3 regions of the Anoxybacillus sp. B2M1 genome follow, and region 3 is predicted to be linked to each of the others. Evidence: a T-box and tRNA genes for the amino acid it is inferred to sense, from the RefSeq annotation. Region 3 holds a T-box; the other regions hold tRNA genes.
The links. The T-box of region 3 lies ahead of pheS (phenylalanine--tRNA ligase subunit alpha). A T-box ahead of a tRNA ligase gene usually reads a tRNA of that ligase, here a tRNA-Phe.

Region 1 (7,417 bases), 180 kb from region 3:
TTCCATGAAACGGCTCTTCGAGAGCAGTCATCGGTTTTTTATTAATATAACCACATCCTCCATATAGGGAAGCGTCGCTGTTAAAAGCTTCCTTATACGTGGCGAGCAGCGGAACGCCTACCTTGTAATCATGGTATGCCGTTCCAGTAAAGTTACAAACGACAACTAATATATCATTCTCTTTGTTGCTTTTTCGAACAAACGAAAAGATGCTCTGTTCAGCGTTATGCACATCAATCCATTCGAACCCTTCTGGCGAATGATCCAGTTCATAAAGAGGCTTATGACGTTTGTAAAACTTTATTAAGTCTTTCACATACACACTCATTTTTCTATGCATCTCAAAATCAAATAACATCCAATCAAGTTGTTCCAAATCTTTCCATTCATCAAATTGGCCGAATTCCCCTCCCATAAACAATAATTTTTTTCCAGGATGAGTAACTAAATACCCATATAATAATCGCAGTTGCGCAAATTTCTGCTCATATTCGCCAGGCATTTTATTTAATAATGATTTTTTTCCGTGCACTACCTCATCATGGGAAAAGGGCAAAATAAAATTTTCTGAGTATGCGTATACCAAGGAAAAAGTAACTTTATTATGCAGATATTTACGATGTTCGGGAGCCGCCTCCATATAGGTCAGAATGTCGTTCATCCAGCCCATATTCCATTTATAATTAAACCCTAAGCCTCCTTCATAAGTCGGCGCAGTCACCTTCGGCCAATCTGTAGAATCTTCAGCAATCATTAACAATGAAGGATCATAGGAAAAGACAGCTTCATTTAGTTTCTGCAAAAATTCCACGGCGTAGGGGTTTTTATGAAGGACATGACTGTTGGGCCAATAAAGCATATTAGCTACTGCATCAACGCGAAAGCCGTCAATATGGAAATATTCCATCCAAAATAATGCATTCGAGATGAGAAAGCTTCGAACCTCAGGCTTCCCTAGATCAAAATTGGCTGTCCCCCACACCGGATTCTCACGATCCTGTATATTGACATATTCATATGTCGGGGCTCCATCAAACATGTATAGGCCATGTGCATCTTTACAAAAATGACCAGGGACCCAGTCTAAAATCACTCCTATTCCAGCTTGATGGCACTGATCAATAAAAAACATGAAATCATGTGGAGTTCCATAGCGGCTTGTAGCGGAATAATATCCTGTTCCTTGATATCCCCATGAGCGATCGAGCGGATGCTCAATTAAGGGAAGCAGTTCAATGTGAGTAAACCCATTTTGCACTACATAAGGGATTAGTTCTTCTGCTAGCTCTTGATAGGAGTAAAAGCTTCCATCTTCCTTCTTTTTCCACGAACCTAAATGAACTTCATAAATGAATAACGGTTGATCGTAAGCTGGTTTGCGGCGTTTCTTTCGCTGCCACGCTTTATCATTCCAATGATATCCATCTAATGAATATACAATAGAGGCCGTACGAGGACGAAGTTCGGAATAAAATGCATATGGATCAGCTTTAAGGAGTACTTGCTCATTTTCCGTAAAAATTTCATATTTATATAAGTGTCCCTCTAAATTTTCAGGGATAAATATGGTCCATACGCCTTGATCGTTTATTTTGGTAAGCGGGTGATCTTTCCCGTTCCAGTTGTTAAAGCTCCCTACAAGTCGCACAGCACGCGCATGAGGAGCCCATACACTAAATCTTGTTCCAATCACCCCTTCATTTCTTACGATATGAGCGCCAAGCATTTTATAGCTTTTATATAAGCTTCCTTCATGAAACAAATGAACCTCAAAATCTGTCGGATTTGTTGCTATCAACGAGCATCTCATCCTTTCACTATAATTTTTTTATTTTGCCAATATTTCATTACGATCCTATTGCTCCATGTTAAATGGAATATGAAGCAGTTTGTTTTTTTCTTCTGAGCCAACATCTTCTTTTTTCCATTGTCCAACGCCATACACTGCTTCATTTATTGGCTTATCCATATTTAATTAGATTCGACATTGATTTATAAATTCCTTGATAAAATGTGTTTATATTTTGTGACAATTATCACCAGGAAATTTCATACAAAAAGAGGATGAAGAATTTCTCTTTGGCCTCTGCTTTTCCTTTTTCGATCATTGGATGCACAAACAATATTATTTTTCAGGCTAAACCATTAGATTCACGAACAATTTGTTGCTTTGCCACGCGTTTATGTGATGAAAGATAGGCTACAAACCTCTGTGCACACATCCGTCATATTCTTTTCTAGAGTCGCTTTGCTCAATCTTCAAGCTATATTTATTATGATTGACTGATAAACATTCCCTTATCTCGCGCAATTTCCAGCTATATGCCCTCTCTCTTATAGGATGGACACAATAAGGCATTTGCCACTCTCGGAGAACAAGCGGCTATATTATGAAAGATTAAGATAAGAAGCTTTCAAAAATGGTACAAAGCTATGATTTGCAAATTGCTTGTTTACGGCATATAATTTATAATAAATATCTAATGATAATTATTATAAAAAAGAGGTGTGCTATGAGTTACTCTGACTATCATCACCTGCCTCATGTCAAAGAACAAAACAAATCAAAACGAACATTATGGATTACCCTTTCCCTCACGCTGTTTTTTGCCCTTGTTGAAGTCATTGGCGGAGTTTTATCTAATTCGCTTGCACTTCTTTCTGATTCAGCACATATGGCCTCAGATGTGCTGGCGCTCATTTTGAGTATGGTTGCTCTGTATCTCGCATCGCGGCAGCCTAATAAAACATTTACGTTTGGATATTTGCGATTTGAGATTATTGCTTCCTTTTTAAACGGATTGACACTTGCAATGATTGCTATTGGCATCTTTATCGAAGGAATTCGACGGTTCATTCATCCTGAGCCTGTTCATTTTCAGCTGATGCTTACAATTGCTACAATTGGGCTGATCGTTAATCTTATCTTAACAATCGTCCTTAGCAGAAGCACAAAAGAAGAGGAAAATTTAAATGTGAAAAGCGCTTTATGGCATTTTATCGGCGATCTTTTGAGTTCAATCGGAGTTATCGCTTCAGCTATTATCATCTATTTCACGGAATTTGCCTTAATAGATCCATTGATTAGTATGATTATAGGAGGAATTATTTTTACAGGAGGAGCAAAAATCATCCGCGAATCGTACTTTATTCTTATGGATTCTGTTCCATCGCAGTTTGATCTTGAACAAATACGCTCTGACATTAGCGGTATTAAAGGGGTAGAAGATGTACATGACATGCACATTTGGGCGATTTCTTCCGACCATTATTCCTTAACTGCTCACGTATTTATCAATGAACACATTCAGCCATTCTGTGTTATTTTAGCCATTAATGAAATGCTGGAAAGGAAATATGGAATTAAACATTCCACGATTCAAATTGAACATGCTTACTTTCATGATCATGGAGAGTACGGAGAAAAATTCCTTCGGCAAAAAAACAAAGCATCAAAAAAGCCGAGTAGCCCTAACCAATCATTTTGAGTTTAGGGAATATGAACATGAGTAGAAAAATTATGCCGACCTATCTGTTTTTATGGTCGGCCTTTCTTTGTATTTATTATTCATTTACATTTGACATTTTGTCAAGTTAAAAATTCGGAATAATCAAAAACAGAAATGCACAATATTATATAGATCAAGTTTTTTTATAAATTTTTTCTCTAAAATAATTGGAAGGACGAATATTTTTGAGGCGTATGATGTAGTTTATCATGTTAACTTTATAGTAAAGTAAAAACCCTATGCTCTCGTGCATAGGGTTTTTACTTATGACCCGTACGGGATTCGAACCCGTGTTACCGCCGTGAAAGGGCGGTGTCTTAACCACTTGACCAACGGGCCTTGCATTCAGCAGTGGCGGAGAAGGCGGGATTTGAACCCGCGCGCCGCAAAAACGCGACCTAACGGTTTAGCAAACCGTCCCCTTCAGCCACTTGGGTACTTCTCCAATGGCTCCGCAAGTAGGATTCGAACCTACGACCTACCGGTTAACAGCCGGTTGCTCTACCGCTGAGCTATTGCGGAATAGTGGATAAACACAAAAACTAACGAATCATTATTCGTATTTTTCTACTGCCTCTTCCTCTTCAAGACATTCGAAGAAGTACAATGCGTCGAGGCAACTCGCTGTTTGCTCAGAGAGGAAATGCTCGTCGCTGAGCGATTGCGGAATAGTAGATGAAAACAAAAGCTAACTGACCAATGTTATAGAAGAAATTCACAGAACACCTATAGATGGGCAACACATGTCACCAAACTTTATGCAAAGAAAACGCTTTACAAAAAGAAAGATGGGCCTAAGTGGACTTGAACCACCGACCTCACGCTTATCAGGCGTGCGCTCTAACCAGCTGAGCTATAGGCCCGTATACAAGCGGGTGATGGGAATCGAACCCACGACATCAGCTTGGAAGGCTGAGGTTTTACCACTAAACTACACCCGCATAATTATCAAATTTTTTATTACAAATTTCTAGTGTCCCGATATACCATGCCTCTTCCTCTACCAGTTCATTCTAAGATGCTTTGTGCGTCGAGGCAACTCGTCGCCTATTCAATGATGTATCGCTCGTGGCTGAGGTTTTACCATTAAACTACATCCGCGCGATTATCAAATCTTTTATCACAAATGTCTTGGGATAATATGTATGGGGCGACTAGTGGGAATCGAACCCACGAATGCCAGAGCCACAATCTGGTGCGTTAACCACTTCGCCATAGCCGCCATTACTTTAATAAATCGATGCCGGCTGCAGGACTTGAACCCGCAACCTACTGATTACAAGTCAGTTGCTCTACCAATTGAGCTAAGCCGGCTTTATCTATAGAACTAACCATAAAACACATGTTCTGTGCCTCTTCCTCTTCAAGACATTTCAAGATGTCCAATGCGTCGAGGCAACTCGCAGTCATTTCACCGATGCTTCGCTCGTCTCTACCAATTGAGCTAAGCCGGCATTCATAGATGCATTGGATAAAATAAATGGTGGCTCGGGACGGAATCGAACCGCCGACACAAGGATTTTCAGTCCTTTGCTCTACCGACTGAGCTACCGAGCCATACATATTCTATGGCGGTCCCGACGGGACTCGAACCCGCGATCTCCTGCGTGACAGGCAGGCATGTTAACCACTACACTACGGGACCAACCGTTTTATTTGGTTGCGGGGGCAGGATTTGAACCTGCGACCTTCGGGTTATGAGCCCGACGAGCTACCAGGCTGCTCCACCCCGCGATGACAAAATTATATTTTTTTCAATCAATAGTATGTATGGTGGAGGATGACGGGATCGAACCGCCGACCCCTTGCTTGTAAGGCAAGTGCTCTCCCAGCTGAGCTAATCCTCCCAAAAGTGACCCGTACGGGATTCGAACCCGTGTTACCGCCGTGAAAGGGCGGTGTCTTAACCACTTGACCAACGGGCCATTACATGAAATAGTGGCGGAGAGCAAGGGATTCGAACCCTTGAGACGCTGTTAACGTCTACACGATTTCCAATCGTGCTCCTTCGACCACTCGGACAGCTCTCCAAAATGGCTCCGCAAGTAGGATTCGAACCTACGACCTACCGGTTAACAGCCGGTTGCTCTACCGCTGAGCTATTGCGGAATAGTAGATAAACACAAAAACTAACGAATCATTATTTGTATTTTTCTACTGCCTCTTCCTCTTCAAGACATTCGAAGAAGCACAATGCGTCGAGGCAACTCGCTGTTTGCTCAGAGAGGAAATGCTCGTCGCTGAGCGATTGCGGAATATGTTTAATATAAAGCCTAGCAACGTCCTACTCTTGCAGGGGCGTTAGCCCCAACTACCATCGGCGCTGGAGAGCTTAACTTCCGTGTTCGGGATGAGAACGGGTGTGACCTCTCCGCCATCGCCACTAGGCTTGTTATTTCAAACAGACAAGTATTATTATAACGAGCATTTCGCCCATGTCAAGAACTTTTTGGTTCCTTCAAAACTAGATAACAGATCAGAAAGGATAGGCGATGCTTTTCTTGATGTCTTGCTCCACTTTTCGTATTGTCTAGTTCCAGCTCGCAGCGCCTCGTGGAAAATCACCTTCCTCCATCGACATGCAAGCATGTCTCGTCGGAAGAACATTTTCCTTCCGGCGCTAAGCGCTCGCTTCCACTTTTCGTATTGTCTAGTTCCGCAAGCTGCATCCTACGGTCGTTTCCGCTTCTTCTGTCCAAGTCTCCTGACTTGTCCGTCAGAAGCTTGAACGCCCTATGGATGCAAGCGAGCTTGCTCCCCTTTTCGTATTGGTTAAGTCCTCGATCGATTAGTATCCGTCAGCTGCACGTGTCGCCACGCTTCCACCTCGGACCTATCTACCTCGTCATCTTCGAGGGATCTTACTTGCTTATGCAATGGGAAATCTCATCTTGAGGGGGGCTTCACGCTTAGATGCTTTCAGCGCTTATCCCTTCCGCACATAGCTACCCAGCGGTGCCCTTGGCAGGACAACTGGTACACCAGCGGTGCGTCCATCCCGGTCCTCTCGTACTAAGGACAGCTCCTCTCAAATTTCCTGCGCCCGCGACGGATAGGGACCGAACTGTCTCACGACGTTCTGAACCCAGCTCGCGTACCGCTTTAATGGGCGAACAGCCCAACCCTTGGGACCGACTACAGCCCCAGGATGCGATGAGCCGACATCGAGGTGCCAAACCTCCCCGTCGATGTGGACTCTTGGGGGAGATAAGCCTGTTATCCCCGGGGTAGCTTTTATCCGTTGAGCGATGGCCCTTCCATGCGGAACCACCGGATCACTAAGCCCGACTTTCGTCCCTGCTCGACTTGTAGGTCTCGCAGTCAAGCTCCCTTCTGCCTTTACACTCTACGAATGATTTCCAACCATTCTGAGGGAACCTTTGGGCGCCTCCGTTACTCTTTGGGAGGCGACCGCCCCAGTCAAACTGCCCACCTGACACGGTCTCCCACCCCGATCAGGGGTGCGGGTTAGAACTTCAGTACGACAAGGGTGGTATCCCAAGGGCGACTCCGCCAAGACTGGCGTCCTGGCTTCTCTGTCTCCCACCTATCCTGTACATGACGTACCAAAATTCAATATCAGGCTGCAGTAAAGCTCCACGGGGTCTTTCCGTCCTGTCGCGGGTAACCTGCATCTTCACAGGTACTATAATTTCACCGGGTCTCTCGTTGAGACAGTGCCCAAGTCGTTACACCTTTCGTGCGGGTCGGAACTTACCCGACAAGGAATTTCGCTACCTTAGGACCGTTATAGTTACGGCCGCCGTTTACTGGGGCTTCGGTTCGCACCTTCGCTTTGAGCTAAGCGCTCCCCTTAACCTTCCAGCACCGGGCAGGTGTCAGCCCCTATACTTCGCCTTTCGGCTTCGCAGAGACCTGTGTTTTTGTTAAACAGTCGCTTGGGCCTT
Region 2 (7,417 bases), 580 kb from region 3:
CGACATATAGTATTTTTCTCTGCTTATTTTTTATACGATGTGATCATTCATCCAGCTGCATTTCTAGAAGCGACATATGATAGAAAAGAAAGGAGGATGAAATAGATGGAAAATAAATGGAGATGGACGTCCTTTAGCTTGATCTATCTTGCACTTTACTATTGCTGTCTTTTTTTCATTCGCCATCCCATTGTTCACGCCTTGGTTGCTCTATGTGGCACATCTGTCGTTTTGATATGGATCTGGCTAGCGTATTGCGGCCGAAACAGCGGCTATTTTGGTTGCTGCTGTTGGCCAGTCTGTCGACTTATTGGATTCGTGAAAGTATTTTGTTGTATGAAACGGCTGCTACACAGACGGAATGGTTTCTATGGCAAGCTAATGGATTGGATGAAATTTCTATCATTTTGTATTTTATCGCGCTTCTATCTTTGGCGGCGGCGAACGAAACTAGAGTGCATTTATTTCAGCAACTGCTCGATGTGTTGATTATCGTTTCCGTTGGGGCGTTAGTAGACTCGATTGGTTTGAATCGGCTATTCTCTCTTTCGTATTTATCCGTTTCCCACCTTTTTATGTTCTCTAGTATTTTTCTGTTAGAATTAGCGACTGCATATGTATTGGGGATTTTCCTTTTTTCTTCTAGTTCAGCGGCAAAACCTGTTTTGGCCTGGCATATAGCAGGGGCTATCCTTTTGATAGCAGCGGATGGAACGGATCGAGCAAGGACGCTGTTATTCGCTTATTCCTCTCCAAGCCATTCTTTAGATTTTCTTATTTTTGCCGGTTTATTGATGATGGGGCTGTCAGCTGTATTTGCTGATAGGGAGATTTTTCTGTGCTTAAAAAAGCAAAAAAGTCTCTTGTCATTTAAAGTTCTGTTCTTATATATGGCGTTTATTCCTTCGATTTTTTTCTCCATTTTGCATGAAGAAGCGCGTGAGGCTAGAGAGATCGCTGTGATTTTTATGGCTATTGGCGTCTTTGTCATAATGCGGCTGGCTGTTGCTTTGTATGAGAGTACGCGATTATTTAGGAACATGCAGCTTTTAAGCAGAGGGCTGGAGCAAAAGCTGGTCAATCAGACAACGGAATCAGAAAGAAAGACCGAAGAATTGCTTTATTTAGCGAGGCATGATTGTTTAACACGCCTGTTTAATCGAAGTGCGTTTATTGCGGCGCTTGAGCAGGCGCTTCAGGAGGCGAAGCAACGGCATCATTTGCTCGCTGTTATATTCATTGATTTAGATCGTTTTAAGCAGGTAAATCATTATTTTGGCCAGCGAGCGGGGGATGCTCTTATGGAGAAAATGACAGAATGGTTAAAGCAGTCACTTCGACAAACAGATGTCATCGGGCGACAGGGAGGGGATGAATTCGCCTTAATTGTTTCGCCGGTGTATAAGCTCCAACAGCTTCGTTCGATCGTTGAATCGATTTTATCTGTTTCTCAACAGCCTTTGCCGGTTAACGATCTGGAAATGCGTGTTTCTATATGATGGAGAAACAGGAGAATCACTGATGAAAAAGGCAGACATTGCGTTATCTCGCGCTAAAGAACAAGGAAAGAACCAATATCAATTTTTTAATGGCAAAATGGATCAAGGAATCATGCAAAAAACAATAATTGAAACAGCGATCTATCAGGCCATTAAACAGAGGGAATTTACTCTTTTTTATCAACCGCAATTTGATATCGCTACAGGTCAAATAATAGGCATGGAGGCGCTGATTCGTTGGCATCATCCGCAAATGGGCTTGATTCCTCCGCATATGTTTATTCCTGTTGCAGAAGAAACGGGGCAGATTATCGCCATTGGCGAGTGGGTGATGGAAGAAGCGTGCCGGCAAGTGAAGCAATGGAATGAGCAGACAGGACGAGCGCTCAGAATCAGTGTCAATATCTCGCCTAAGCAGTTTTTACAGGAAAAGCTGGTTGAACAGATTACGGCCATTTTGAAGAAAACAAATTTGACAGCAGACAGCGTGGATCTGGAAATCACAGAAGGCGTGGCCATTTTTAATGAGCAACACACGATTCAAAAGCTTAAACAGCTGAAAGCGTTAGGAGTTCATATTTCCATTGATGATTTTGGAACCGGTTATAGCTCTCTTAGCTATTTGCGTAAATTTCCGATTCATCGTTTAACATTCTTCAGTCGAGAAGTCTCCCACTTCTAAATCTTGCGAAGCTTGATGAAAGTGGGAGATGAATCGACTTCGGACAAGGACAGGCTTTTGCCTGTTCAATTGTCTGACCCTGTGGTAAAATAAACCTATGTCGTTCTTTCATAACTGGATATAGGAGGTTGCATGGAGAAAATAAAATGCGAAAACCAAGCGGATCCTTCCATGCGTAAAATATCCAAGGTACAAAAGAACTCCGAATTGTCGGACATCTAGGGTTGGAACGACCCGAAGTCACGCTCAGGGAGACGAAAGGCGGCTTTCGTCGTGGAACTGAGAAGCTCCCACTTCAAGCTTTAGCTAAGTGGTGAGTAGTTCACAGATCGCCAAAGTATTTATTGATGGAATTGCGCAAACGGAGGAAGATCAAGCGATTGTCGCTTCCGTTATCGGTTTAGCGAAAAATTTGAAGTTGCGCGTGATTGCTGAAGGCGTGGAAACATTTCAACAGCTGCAAATTCTTCGTTCCCTTCATTGTGATGAAATTCAAGGATATGTTCTGGGAAAACCGTTAGCAAAGGAAGAATTTGAAAAAGGGTATTTAAAATAGCCTCCCTAAACAAAGGAAAGAGGGAGGCGATAGGTTGTCTAAGGCTATCGCTGAACGTATTCCATCACGTCTAAATGGAGTTCAATAAGCGCCAATTTTGTTTCATTGGCTAACGGCGAAGCCATAATGCGTTTAACAGCATAATGGAATTTTACCTCTGGAGCTTGACGAACGCGTGGATGAGTCATTTCATCTCTCAGCTCTTTTTCAATCGCTTCATGAATGAGCGCCTTACATCTTTCCTCTGTCAGCTCTTCCTCTTTGTTGAGCGAGCGATTGGACCAAAGTGACCGATAAGCTTCAAACAAATGCATAAATGCAGCCATAGAGATCCCCCTCTGTTGCGCAAAAGTACAAAATTCATTATACAACGATTGTATGATAAAATCATAAAAACAGATTATTCCGAATGTGGATGGCTCTAAGGCGTTAATTTAGGCAACGGCTAGATAACGATGTTTTTGACCAAAGTATATTGACAAATTATTTGTATCGATATAGAATGAAAATCGTCGCTATTTAGATATAGATAGTGATGGCTTGAAAAAATCATATTGACAATCTCACTTGTTTTATTATAATAATACTTGCTTACGTTTTTAAACACGCGGAAGTAGTTCAGTGGTAGAACACCACCTTGCCAAGGTGGGGGTCGCGGGTTCGAGTCCCGTCTTCCGCTTCAAAAGGATCTTTGTAATCGGTGCTCATGTGTGAATGGTTGCTTTAGAGCGGGAAGTAGCTCAGCTTGGTAGAGCACATGGTTCGGGTCCATGAGGTCGCAGGTTCAAATCCTGTCTTCCCGACCAGTTTCATTTTTGGGGCCTTAGCTCAGCTGGGAGAGCGCCTGCTTTGCACGCAGGAGGTCATCGGTTCGATCCCGATAGGCTCCATCGAATGGAGGAGTACCCAAGTCTGGCTGAAGGGGTCGGTTTCGAAAACCGATAGGGGTGTCACAGCCCGCGGGGGTTCGAATCCCTCCTCCTCCGTCCTATACATATCGCATGATTAGATGTCATACATATACGTGATAGCGGAATCACAGACGTTTTATTGAAATAATTTTAAAGATATACATATGTTTAACTGTTTTCGGTGAATTCGCTTTGTTGTATAGGAAAGCAAAGGGGATTTATGGTCAATTGGTCTGGAATGTGCGATCAATGACCCGTCGCTGATGTCATATTGACAAAATAGTCGTTGTGCACCGTATTTTAATGTACGGATGCGAATAAACATCCAACCAATGTACATCGTATCATGGCTCGATAGCTCAGTCGGTAGAGCAAAGGACTGAAAATCCTTGTGTCGGCGGTTCGATTCCGTCTCGAGCCATTTTTTATAGCTGGAGGGGTAGCGAAGTGGCCAAACGCGGCGGACTGTAAATCCGCTCCCTGTGGGTTCGGCGGTTCGAATCCGTCCCCCTCCACCAGTTAGGGGCATAGTTTAATGGTAGAACAGAGGTCTCCAAAACCTCCGGTGTGGGTTCGATTCCTACTGCCCCTGCCATTTTAGTATGGCGGCTATGGCGAAGTGGTTAACGCACCAGATTGTGGCTCTGGCATTCGTGGGTTCGATTCCCACTAGTCGCCCCTTGATGAATATGGAGAGGATTGGGGTATAGCCAAGCGGTAAGGCAACGGACTTTGACTCCGTGATGCGTTGGTTCGAATCCAGCTACCCCAGCCAAATGCGGAAGTAGTTCAGTGGTAGAACACCACCTTGCCAAGGTGGGGGTCGCGGGTTCGAGTCCCGTCTTCCGCTTTGATGGCGGCATAGCCAAGTGGTAAGGCAGAGGTCTGCAAAACCTTTACCCCCGGTTCGAATCCGGGTGCCGCCTTTGTTGCGAGTGTAGTTTAGTGGCAAAACTTCAGCTACGAGCGATGCGTCATTGAATATGTGACGAGTTGCTGATGTCGTGGGTTCGAGTCCCGTCACCCGCTTGTGGCGGTCCAATGGATCGACGAACCGTCTCATTGCTCTGTTTTTCGAACCAATGAAAGAGGCATAGCAAATTGCTTGCGACAGAAATGAGGATGATGTCCCAGTAGCTCAGTAGGATAGAGCAGCGGCCTTCTAAGCCGTCGGTCGGGAGTTCGAGTCTCTCCTGGGACGCTGAAAAAAGGGGTTTCCTATAAAAGGAAGCACCTTTTTTTCATGAGCAAAAGCAGCTCTTTTGCTTCAGGTTAGTTCGATGGGTCTTTTGTAGTTGTTCCTTTAGATAGGTCTGAGTTCTGAAATCGTACCATGTTGAGCGATTTGAAGGGAAGCCGTATTTTTATTGAAGCTGTAGTTTGCGCGTTGGATCATTGGTTGCTTCTATATGGCCCCCTGATTATTTTAGCGTGGTTTGCGCTTCAAGGTAGGATTTTGGCACTTTATGGACTTCGTATGCTGTACAAATTCCCGACTCAATCGCCCCTTGGATCCACCCGTGAACCGTTGAAGCGTGTTCTCCTGCAAAATAGACTCTTCCTTCGGGAGAACCGATATATTGCGAAAGCTCAGTGACTTGCTCGGGCTTAAACATCGTAAACGCCCCTCCAGAATACGGATAACGAACCCAACTATGGCTAATTCCTGTTTCGAACTCATGATAAACCTGCTGTCCATGAATAACAGCCAAGTTTTTAAGGGTATACTCTAGCCGATTTTCATCACTTAAACTATCCCATGGTATCGTATCGTCTTCCCATGTGTAGCTGGCCAGTACAACTCCTGGACCAGAGCTTCCCAGTCCGTGGCTTGGATATTGAGTATAAGTAATTGGAAGATCAGAGATAGTTCGACCGCCAAACATTCCTTCTTTTTCCCAGAAACGATGTTTAAATTGAATACCAGTTTTCGTGGAACCGACATAGTGAAGCTCGCGAATCGCTTTCCACTTGTTTTGGGAAAAAGAGTTTCTTGGCTCGATCTCTACAAATTGTAAAATCGAAAATGGAATGGTCACAATGACGAGATCGCCTGTAATTTGAAATGGCTCTAAAATTTTGGTATGCACGGAATGGACGGTCACCTGATTTTGATTTTGTTCAATTTTTCGAACCTTTTGTCCATATAAAATATCATTTTGCAATTGTGGGACAAACGCTTTAGGAAGCTGATCGTTTCCGCCAGTAATCTCATAAAATTTAATGTTTGGGGTAAATAGCACCATTAATTCGCGCAGCATTTCCAAAAAAGAAAGCTCTGGAAATCCTTCTACTGTCTGAATGGATTTAATCATATCAATAGCGCCGCGAGACAGCCTCATTCCAAAAGGATTGTATCGCAAGTAAGTATCCAGTGAATATTTATCCAATTCACGAATGGCAATCGGCCAATTTTTGATTGGATTTTTCTGAATAAAATCGATGACGGGTTTAATAGCCATTTGCAACAGTTCAGTAGCAGTTTTTCCTCGCTCTTGTGGCCAAACAGGAAATCCGAAGATGCTTGGATCTTTTTCGTATGCTTTTAAACGAGCCTGCGTTCCCCGCAAGTAAAGCCAATCGTTAGGTGTGCTATTGATGAACGGATTGACAGGGAGCTTAAATTTTTTAATATATTCAAGCGTTAAATAATGAGTGTGCGGAATGCGCATGGCGCCTGCTTCGAGATATTGATCCTCTCCGCGAAAATTAGAGCGGATCGTGTATATTCTTCCGCCGACTCGTTCCGAGGCTTCAAGAATGGTGACCTGATGTCCCGCCTGCTTCAGCAAAGAAGCAGAAACAAGTCCCGCCATGCCTGCGCCGATCACAATGACTTTTTTAGGATCGTCCGTTTTCTTTAGTCCATTCCTAATAATGGAAAGCATTTTTTCCATGGATAGCTTTGGAAACACATAGCTATACATACTTTCCCCCCTTTTTTATGGGAAATTCTCGCGCTGTTCATGAAGAAAAGCTTTATTACTTATCGTATTCGGAAGGAAAGTACATATATGATAAAAAAATGCACATGCTTATGCTCATCTTTGCTCAGGGATCGTGCGATTAACTCATATTTTCAAACGGCGTTCCGTGTGTCTTCAATTGCTGGAAAGCGCATGATTTTGCTGTTTGGGTGCAGAAGCGATTCATTTAAAAAGTATACAAGGAAAGAGAGCTTATCTGCATGGAATGACATATCCCTTGCTATGTTAACATGTGCAGCGAAGGGAAGCTTGGGATGTTTTTAGCCGTCGGATGGTTGAACAACAACGCTTCACCGAAACATGAATGGAGCTGAAAGCGGCGTTGTTTCATGTGTGAAAAACGCGGGCTTTATAGACGCCATTTATTCGGTCTTTAAGTGATAGAGGAGAGGGGGGATGCTCGCTGCTTGAAGGAAACAGCAGTCATCAAGTGAAAAAGTTGGTAAAATGTTTTGCTTTTATATAAAAAGTGTGTTATAGTGAATTTAAACCATTTTACTTTTAATACAATAGGGATTTAAACATGCTGTAGCTTCAAAGGAGATGGCAAGGTTAAATCTCCTCAGAGGTTGCAGTTTTTAATGTCTTTTTATTACTTGTGAAATGGTTAAAAAATGGATATGTGCATTAAGGTACATTTTAGGAGGATTTTTTTCATGCAAAATGGTAAAGTAAAATGGTTTAACGCTGACAAAGGTTTTGGATTCATCGAGGTTGAAGGCGGTCCGGACGTATTTGTCCATTTCTCAGCGATCCAAGGCGAAGGCTTTAAATCTTTAGAG
Region 3 (7,417 bases):
TTGGAGTGTGAAGCCGCCAGCGCCGCAAGACAAGATATTAGAAGAATATGTGGATGGCTTGCACTTTATTCTATCGCTTGGTTTGGAATGCGGATTTGATTTTACAGCTGATGATCGAGTATCAGAGACTCGTTCGTTAGTTGAACAGTTTTTATTCGTTTTTCAAGCTGCCCACCAGTTTTATGAAGCCAAATCTTTGGCAAGCTACCAGCATTTATTTGCTGAATATTTGCGTTTAGGCAACCAACTAGGTTTTTCCCTTGAGCAAATGGAACAAGCCTATAGGAAAAAAAATGAAATTAATCACGAACGGCAAAATCAGAATTATTAACAAATTTTGTACATTGGTACTTCTTTTCGCTATAATGGGGATGAAGTACATATGAAAGGAGTTTGAATATGGCAAAGCTAGATCCGACGTTAACCATGCTAAAGGAATTAACCGATGCCAAAGGTGTGCCCGGCAATGAACGAGAAGTGCGGGAAGTCATGAAAAAATACATAGCTCCTTATGCCGATGAGGTCACAACAGACGGGCTCGGCAGTCTTGTCGCGAAAAAAGCAGGAAAAGAAAACGGTCCGAAAATTATGGTGGCTGGCCACCTTGATGAAGTCGGTTTTATGGTGACGCAAATTGATGAAAAAGGATTTATCCGCTTTCAGACGCTTGGAGGCTGGTGGGGACAAGTGATGCTCGCCCAGCGTGTCACCATCATCACGAAAAAAGGAGAAATCACCGGTGTGATCGGTTCAAAGCCACCGCATATTTTACCGCCGGAGGCGCGCAAAAAACCGGTCGAAATCAAAGATATGTTTATCGATATCGGCGCATCTAGCCGCGATGAAGCGATGGAATGGGGGGTGCGCCCGGGTGATTCGATCGTTCCGTATTTTGAATTTACGGTCATGAATAATGAAAAAATGTTGCTTGCGAAAGCGTGGGACAACCGTATTGGCTGTGCCATTGCCATTGATGTATTAAAGCAGCTGAAAGATGTCGAGCATCCGAACGTCGTTTATGGTGTTGGTACTGTTCAAGAAGAAGTCGGATTGCGCGGCGCGAAAACGTCGGCAAATTTCATTCAACCGGATATTGCGTTTGCTGTCGATGTCGGCATTGCTGGAGATACACCAGGTGTTTCGGAGAAAGAAGCGATGGGCAAACTCGGTGCTGGCCCGCATATCGTGCTATATGATGCGACGCTCGTGTCGCATAGAGGGTTGCGCGAGTTTGTCATTGATGTAGCAGAAGAATTAAATATCCCATACCATTTTGACGCGATGCCGGGCGGAGGAACGGATGCGGGCGCTATCCACCTGACGGCAAGCGGTGTTCCGGCGCTGACGATTGCCATCCCGACACGTTACATCCACTCGCATGCTGCGATGCTTCACCGCGACGATTATGAAAACACGGTGAAACTACTTGTCGAAGTGATTAAGCGCCTTGATGAAGCAAAAGTGAAAGAGATTACGTTTGATTGAGGAATAAACGGACTGTCATACGATGTAAGAAGAATGCTCCATTTCATACGATGGAGCATTTTTTGTTAAAAATGCTTGGAAATAATGGAAAGACGAACTCAATCCAATATGGGCTGTGAGGGGGAAAGTCAATGGCGTCTTTGAATGCATGGGATCCAAGTTTATATGATAAAAAGTTTCGTTTTGTTTCTGATCTCGGAAAAGGAGTCATTGAATGGCTGAATCCACAAGCAGGGGAGAGAATCCTTGATTTAGGTTGTGGCACGGGCGATTTGAGCTATGAAATTTCTAAATCAGGAGCCATTGTTGTCGGAATGGACGCATCTTCTGAAATGATTGCGAAAGCTCGTGAAAAGTATGAAGATATTTGCTTCATTGTAGACAACGGGGAGTCATTTCGAACAAGTGAGCTGTATGATGCAGTGTTTTCCAATGCAGCATTACATTGGATGAAAAATGTGGAGAAGGTGGTTGAATCCATTTTCCTGTCATTAAAGCCCAACGGAAAGTTTGTGGCTGAATTTGGTGGAAAAGGAAATATATCAGCGATTGTTCAAGCGATTCAAATGGTGCTAGCGCAGTACGCCGGAATTTATGAGAAGAGGAACCCGTGGTATTTTCCGAGCATTGGAGAGTATAGTGCGTTGCTTGAAAGGTATGGATTTCGCGTGTTGCACGCAATCCATTTTGACCGTCCAACTCCACTGGCTGATGGCGAACAAGGCCTTATCCACTGGCTTGATAGTTTTGCCGGCGATTTTTTTCTAGGAATCGATGTAGAAGAAAAGCTATTTCTCTATGAAAAAATAAAAGAATCACTAAAGCCTTATCTATGGAAGAGAGGAGAATGGGTGGCGGATTACAAGCGCATACGCATTGTCGCGGTGAAAGAACAGAAAGCCTTATGACCTTTTTAATTTTAAGGGAGGTGCCGATGATAAAAAAAGCGTGGCTATTCATCATGGCCTTTGTTATATTCATTGTTGCTTGTTCTCATCCAAAAGATGCGGAGAATCAACTTTCTGATAAAATACCTGTCACTATCAAAATCGTAGATCAAGACGGCCAATATTCTAAATTCTTGGTCCATGTCGTTTCAGAAGGATATCAAAACAAAAACATTGCTCATATTCCTCAAGTTCAATTGATGATTGTAAATAGTAAATCCCTTAAGTTGCATTTATATTCCGGCGTTACTTATACGTTTGAGGTTTCTCCTACTCACTACCGCACGATTGACGAGTATGTGAACTACTCACCACTTAGCTAAAGCTTGAAGTGGGAGCTTCTCAGTTCCACGACGAAAGCCGCCTTTCGTCTCCCTGAGCGTGACTTCGGGTCGTTCCAACCCTAGATGTCCGACAATTCGGAGTTCTTTTGTACCTTGGATATTTTACGCATGGAAGGATCAGCTTGGTTTTCGCATTTTATTTTCTCCATGCAACCTCCTATATCCAGTTATGAAAGAACGACATAGGTTTATTTTACCACAGGGTCAGACAATTGAACAGGCAAAAGCCTGTCCTTGTCCGAAGTCGATTCATCTCCCACTTTCATCAAGCTTCGCAAGATTTAGAAGTGGGAGACTTCTCGACTGAAGAATGTTAAAAAATAAAAAAGAGGGCGTAAAGGATAGCGAGAAAGAACGGTTACCAACGGGGAAAGCAACATTTACGCCTCATGCAAAAAATGTGTCATTAACCATTGATCTGAAATAGATAAACTGGATTATCAGCATTTGTCCCAAAATAGGCAGAGGATGAACCCGCTCGTCTTTGACTATTACAAAAATGGGAATGTTGTTTTGGAATCGTTCATGCGTTCCCATCTTTTCGTTCACAGATGCAACAACCGACATAAACAAAGACATCGACTTAAAAATCAGTCATAAAGAAAACGCCGTCCCGCTGCATCATTTGATGGAAAGCAGCGGGACGGACATTTTCGAGAGTCTGTTTTATTGTTTTACTGCCTGCTCAAGCGTCACTAGCATATCATTTTTTTGTTCCGGGGATGAGTGATTCCAAATCGCTTCAAACAAAACGCCAAGACCTGGCAAATATTTTTCCTCGCCGCGTTGGATCGCATCCATAATCGTATCTTCAAGCTGTTCTTTTGTATTGTTGGCTACATTGTGCATGACTGCATGCCGTAAATTTAGATCCAAATTCCTCACCTCGCTTTATGTATTACACATTTATTTTTGTCGTCGTTTTCGTTTATTATGTATAGTGACAGGCAAAAAAGAAAAGGAGAATGGAGATTGAAACGGATTGAATCGACAAAAAATCCGCAAGTAAAGCAGTGGAAGAAGCTGCTGACAAGAAAAGAACGAGACAAGACAGGGCTTTTTCTGATTGAAGGGTTCCATTTAGTGGAGGAAGCTTTAACAAGCGGTGTTTCGCTTGTTCAATTGATCGTTGAGGAAAGCAAGACCATTCCTTCAGAATGGAATGTGGCTCATATTCCAATTACAGTTGTTACAGAAGGAGTAATGTGGGAGATCAGCGATACGGAAACCCCGCAAGGAATTGCGGCCGTATGCAGGCAATTAAGCGATGAATCGCTTGATTGGAGCAAAGCGAAGCTGCTTCTTGTGGATGCGGTGCAAGATCCGGGGAATGTGGGGACGATGATTCGCACAGCTGATGCGGCCGGCGTGGATGCTGTGATTCTTGGAGAGGGATGTGTAGATGTGTACAATCCGAAAGTCATTCGCGCTACACAAGGTTCGCTTTTTCATTTGCCGATCATCCGCGGTTCCCTTAGCAAATGGATGCAAACGTTAAAGGAAAAAAATATTCCAATTTACGGGACATCTTTAGAAAATGGCGATGATTATCGAAAAGTACACGCTAGCGGTGCGTTTGCTCTTCTTGTCGGCAATGAAGGAAGCGGCGTCAGCAAGGAATGGCTTGAGCAGACGACGAAAAATTTGTACATTCCTATTCATGGACAAGCTGAATCACTGAACGTGGCAGTGGCCACCGGGATTTTGCTTTACCATTTGCGGGGATAAACGTAAAAGATACACTACTGAATGAATCCTAAAAGAAACGATTCCATATGGAAAAGCATTGTTCCATGCGGTTATTGAACGGCTCGATGTACAAAATGCCCGAAATGGAACAAATGAAGAGGGGCATTGCTCATTTGCAAGGAGAGGTGAAGCGGTTCAAAGAAGACGCCTCTGCGCAAAAAGAAGATGTGGCTATGTTAAAAAAGAGAGAGTTCCAGTTTAACATCATCCACCGAGAAGTCTTCCATTTCTTAACGAGGGGGAGATGGGGAGGTTCGTCAGAGGAACAAGCACGGCAAGTAGAGCGGCTTTCGGCTCACACAATGGAGCAAGAAGCTGATATAGTGGAATGGCGAAGCATGAGATAGTAATCGTATATGTTTGTTCGCTCAGCAGATAGTGGTTGCAACAGATGGATGGATTGCCTATAATATAAAAATAATGAAATAAGAAAAATAACGATGAAAGAGAAGAGTAGCTTGTCCCTCGCCATCCAGGGAGAAAACGCCGGAGACTGGGAGCGTTTTTATGGTAGAAGCAAGTGAATTCACCTCTGGAGTTGACGCTTGGACCATTTTGCTATTGCAAAATGTAAAGGCGTTCCGGCCATGGCCGTTATCGCAATGAAGTGAACAGCGCTTTTTCGCTGTTAACAAGGGTGGTACCGCGATTTCACTCGTCCCTTATGCAGGGGGCGAGTTTTTTATTTTTGCATAGAGGAGGTTTTTTCATGAAAGAACGTTTACAGCAGCTTCAGCAAGAGGCGCTTGAAAAAATTACGCAGGCGAATGACTTAAAAGCGCTCAATGAGGTGCGCGTAGCGTATCTCGGCAAAAAAGGACCGATTACCGAAGTGCTGCGCGGAATGGGAGCATTGTCTCCTGAGGAACGCCCAGTGATGGGGGCGCTTGTCAATGAGGTGCGTGAAGCGATCCAAACAGCAATCGAAGAAAAACAAGCAGAGCTTGAGCAACAGGAGGTCGAGAAAAAATTAGCAGCTGAAGCGATTGATGTAACGCTTCCAGGGCGCCCAGTGCGCCGAGGAAATCATCATCCTTTGACGCGCGTAATTGAAGAAATTGAAGATTTGTTTATCGGCATGGGGTATACGATTGCCGAAGGGCCAGAAGTCGAAAAAGACTATTACAACTTCGAGGCTCTCAATCTTCCGAAAGGTCATCCGGCGCGCGATATGCAAGATTCGTTCTATATTACAGAGGAAATTTTGCTGCGCACGCATACATCTCCGGTACAGGCGCGCACGATGGAGAAGCATCAAGGACGCGGTCCTGTGAAAATCATTTGCCCGGGGAAAGTATACCGACGGGACAACGACGATGCGACGCATTCACATCAGTTTACTCAAATTGAAGGGCTCGTTGTCGATGAGAACATCCGCATGAGCGATTTAAAAGGAACGCTGCGCGAGTTTGCCCGCAAGATGTTTGGCGAAGATCGCGACATTCGTTTTCGTCCAAGCTTTTTCCCGTTTACGGAGCCGTCTGTGGAAGTGGATGTCTCTTGCTTTAATTGTGGCGGCCATGGCTGTAACGTATGTAAAGGTACAGGCTGGATTGAAATTTTAGGGGCTGGAATGGTACATCCAAATGTATTAGAAATGGCCGGTTTTGATTCAAAAAAATATACCGGCTTTGCGTTCGGGATGGGGCCTGAACGCATCGCGATGCTGAAATACGGCATTGACGACATCCGCCATTTCTATCAAAACGATGTTCGTTTCTTGCAACAATTCAACCGGGTGTAAAGGGAGGTTTGATGGATGTTTGTTTCATATAAATGGCTGCAGGAATATGTTGATTTAACAGGAGTAACAGCAAAAGAATTAGCAGACCGCATCACGAAAAGCGGAATCGAAGTGGAAAGTGTTGAAGTGTTAAACAAAGGGGCGAAAGGCGTCGTGATCGGCCATGTCGTGGAGCGTGACCAGCATCCAAACGCCGATAAATTAAGCAAATGCCTCGTCGATGTTGGTGAGGGAGAACCGGTGCAAATCATTTGCGGCGCTCCGAATGTCGCTAAAGGACAAAAGGTAGCAGTCGCAAAGGTTGGCGCGGTATTGCCAGGCAATTTCAAAATTAAACGTGCGAAATTGCGCGGTGAAGAATCAAACGGAATGATTTGCTCATTGCAGGAGCTTGGCATCGAGCCGAAACTTGTGCCAAAAGAGTACGCTGACGGTATTTTTGTGTTTCCTAGCGATGCTCCGGTGGGAGCCGATGCGCTTGAACTGCTCCATTTGGATGATGAAGTGTTGGAGCTTGGTTTGACGCCGAACCGCGCGGATTGTTTAAGCATGATCGGTGTCGCTTATGAAGTGGCCGCGATTTTAGGCCGAAGCGTGAAGCTGCCTGAGAGGGGGGTTCATGAAAATCATGAAGATGTTCACCATTACATTTCTGTGCGCGTCGATGCACAAGAGGATAATCCTCTTTATGCCGGACGAATTGTGAAAAACGTCAAAATTGGCCCATCACCGCTTTGGATGCAAGCGCGCTTGATGGCGGCCGGCATTCGTCCACACAATAACGTTGTTGATATTACAAACTACATTTTGCTTGAGTACGGCCAACCGCTTCATGCTTTTGATTATGACCGCCTTGGCTCCAAAGAGATTGTCGTCCGCCGCGCGAAAGCGGGTGAAACAATGGTAACGCTAGACGATGTCAAACGAACATTAACCGACGATCATCTTGTTATTACGAACGGAAGCGAGCCAGTTGCGTTAGCCGGAGTGATGGGCGGCGCGAATTCCGAAGTGCAAAATAATACGAAGACGGTATTTATTGAATCGGCCTATTTTACAAGTCCGATTATCCGCCAAGCGGTAAAAGACCATGGCTTGCGCAGCGAAGCGAGCACGCGCTTTGAGAAAGGGATCGATCCAGCGCGTAC

Region 1: it has a tRNA-Phe gene. The T-box ahead of pheS (phenylalanine--tRNA ligase subunit alpha) is inferred to sense a tRNA for this amino acid. The anticodon was not compared.
Region 2: it has a tRNA-Phe gene. The T-box ahead of pheS (phenylalanine--tRNA ligase subunit alpha) is inferred to sense a tRNA for this amino acid. The anticodon was not compared.

The regions. Positions count from the first base shown of each region.
Region 1 is NZ_CP015435.1:3,253,561-3,260,977, reverse strand. Features, by position in the region: gene glgB (1,4-alpha-glucan branching enzyme) at 1-1,810, opposite strand, end outside; gene GFC28_RS15910 (cation diffusion facilitator family transporter) at 2,514-3,488, shown strand; tRNA gene GFC28_RS15905 (tRNA-Glu) at 3,777-3,848, opposite strand; tRNA gene GFC28_RS15900 (tRNA-Ser) at 3,862-3,954, opposite strand; tRNA gene GFC28_RS15895 (tRNA-Asn) at 3,957-4,031, opposite strand; tRNA gene GFC28_RS15890 (tRNA-Ile) at 4,299-4,372, opposite strand; tRNA gene GFC28_RS15885 (tRNA-Gly) at 4,380-4,450, opposite strand; tRNA gene GFC28_RS15880 (tRNA-His) at 4,656-4,731, opposite strand; tRNA gene GFC28_RS15875 (tRNA-Thr) at 4,751-4,823, opposite strand; tRNA gene GFC28_RS15870 (tRNA-Phe) at 4,991-5,066, opposite strand; tRNA gene GFC28_RS15865 (tRNA-Asp) at 5,079-5,154, opposite strand; tRNA gene GFC28_RS15860 (tRNA-Met) at 5,167-5,243, opposite strand; tRNA gene GFC28_RS15855 (tRNA-Val) at 5,281-5,356, opposite strand; tRNA gene GFC28_RS15850 (tRNA-Glu) at 5,363-5,434, opposite strand; tRNA gene GFC28_RS15845 (tRNA-Ser) at 5,449-5,539, opposite strand; tRNA gene GFC28_RS15840 (tRNA-Asn) at 5,544-5,618, opposite strand; rRNA gene rrf (5S ribosomal RNA) at 5,781-5,897, opposite strand; rRNA gene GFC28_RS15830 (23S ribosomal RNA) at 6,278-7,417, opposite strand, start outside.
Region 2 is NZ_CP015435.1:189,800-197,216, forward strand. Features, by position in the region: gene GFC28_RS01030 (GGDEF domain-containing protein) at 213-1,499, shown strand; gene GFC28_RS01035 (putative bifunctional diguanylate cyclase/phosphodiesterase) at 1,522-2,181, shown strand; gene GFC28_RS01040 (EAL domain-containing protein) at 2,495-2,737, shown strand; gene GFC28_RS01045 (hypothetical protein) at 2,782-3,063, opposite strand; tRNA gene GFC28_RS01050 (tRNA-Gly) at 3,345-3,416, shown strand; tRNA gene GFC28_RS01055 (tRNA-Pro) at 3,467-3,543, shown strand; tRNA gene GFC28_RS01060 (tRNA-Ala) at 3,555-3,627, shown strand; tRNA gene GFC28_RS01065 (tRNA-Ser) at 3,634-3,723, shown strand; tRNA gene GFC28_RS01070 (tRNA-Phe) at 3,997-4,069, shown strand; tRNA gene GFC28_RS01075 (tRNA-Tyr) at 4,082-4,166, shown strand; tRNA gene GFC28_RS01080 (tRNA-Trp) at 4,170-4,243, shown strand; tRNA gene GFC28_RS01085 (tRNA-His) at 4,254-4,326, shown strand; tRNA gene GFC28_RS01090 (tRNA-Gln) at 4,349-4,423, shown strand; tRNA gene GFC28_RS01095 (tRNA-Gly) at 4,427-4,498, shown strand; tRNA gene GFC28_RS01100 (tRNA-Cys) at 4,504-4,574, shown strand; tRNA gene GFC28_RS19100 (tRNA-Arg) at 4,580-4,677, shown strand; tRNA gene GFC28_RS01105 (tRNA-Arg) at 4,776-4,849, shown strand; gene GFC28_RS01110 (flavin monoamine oxidase family protein) at 5,070-6,575, opposite strand; gene cspD (cold-shock protein CspD) at 7,292-7,417, shown strand, end outside.
Region 3 is NZ_CP015435.1:3,431,052-3,438,468, forward strand. Features, by position in the region: gene GFC28_RS16690 (dUTP diphosphatase) at 1-331, shown strand, start outside; gene GFC28_RS16695 (M42 family metallopeptidase) at 400-1,485, shown strand; gene GFC28_RS16700 (class I SAM-dependent methyltransferase) at 1,617-2,393, shown strand; gene GFC28_RS16705 (hypothetical protein) at 2,420-2,755, shown strand; gene sspI (small acid-soluble spore protein SspI) at 3,443-3,652, opposite strand; gene GFC28_RS16715 (TrmH family RNA methyltransferase) at 3,749-4,504, shown strand; gene GFC28_RS16720 (hypothetical protein) at 4,552-4,872, shown strand; T-box leader at 4,957-5,191, shown strand; gene pheS (phenylalanine--tRNA ligase subunit alpha) at 5,235-6,269, shown strand; gene pheT (phenylalanine--tRNA ligase subunit beta) at 6,285-7,417, shown strand, end outside.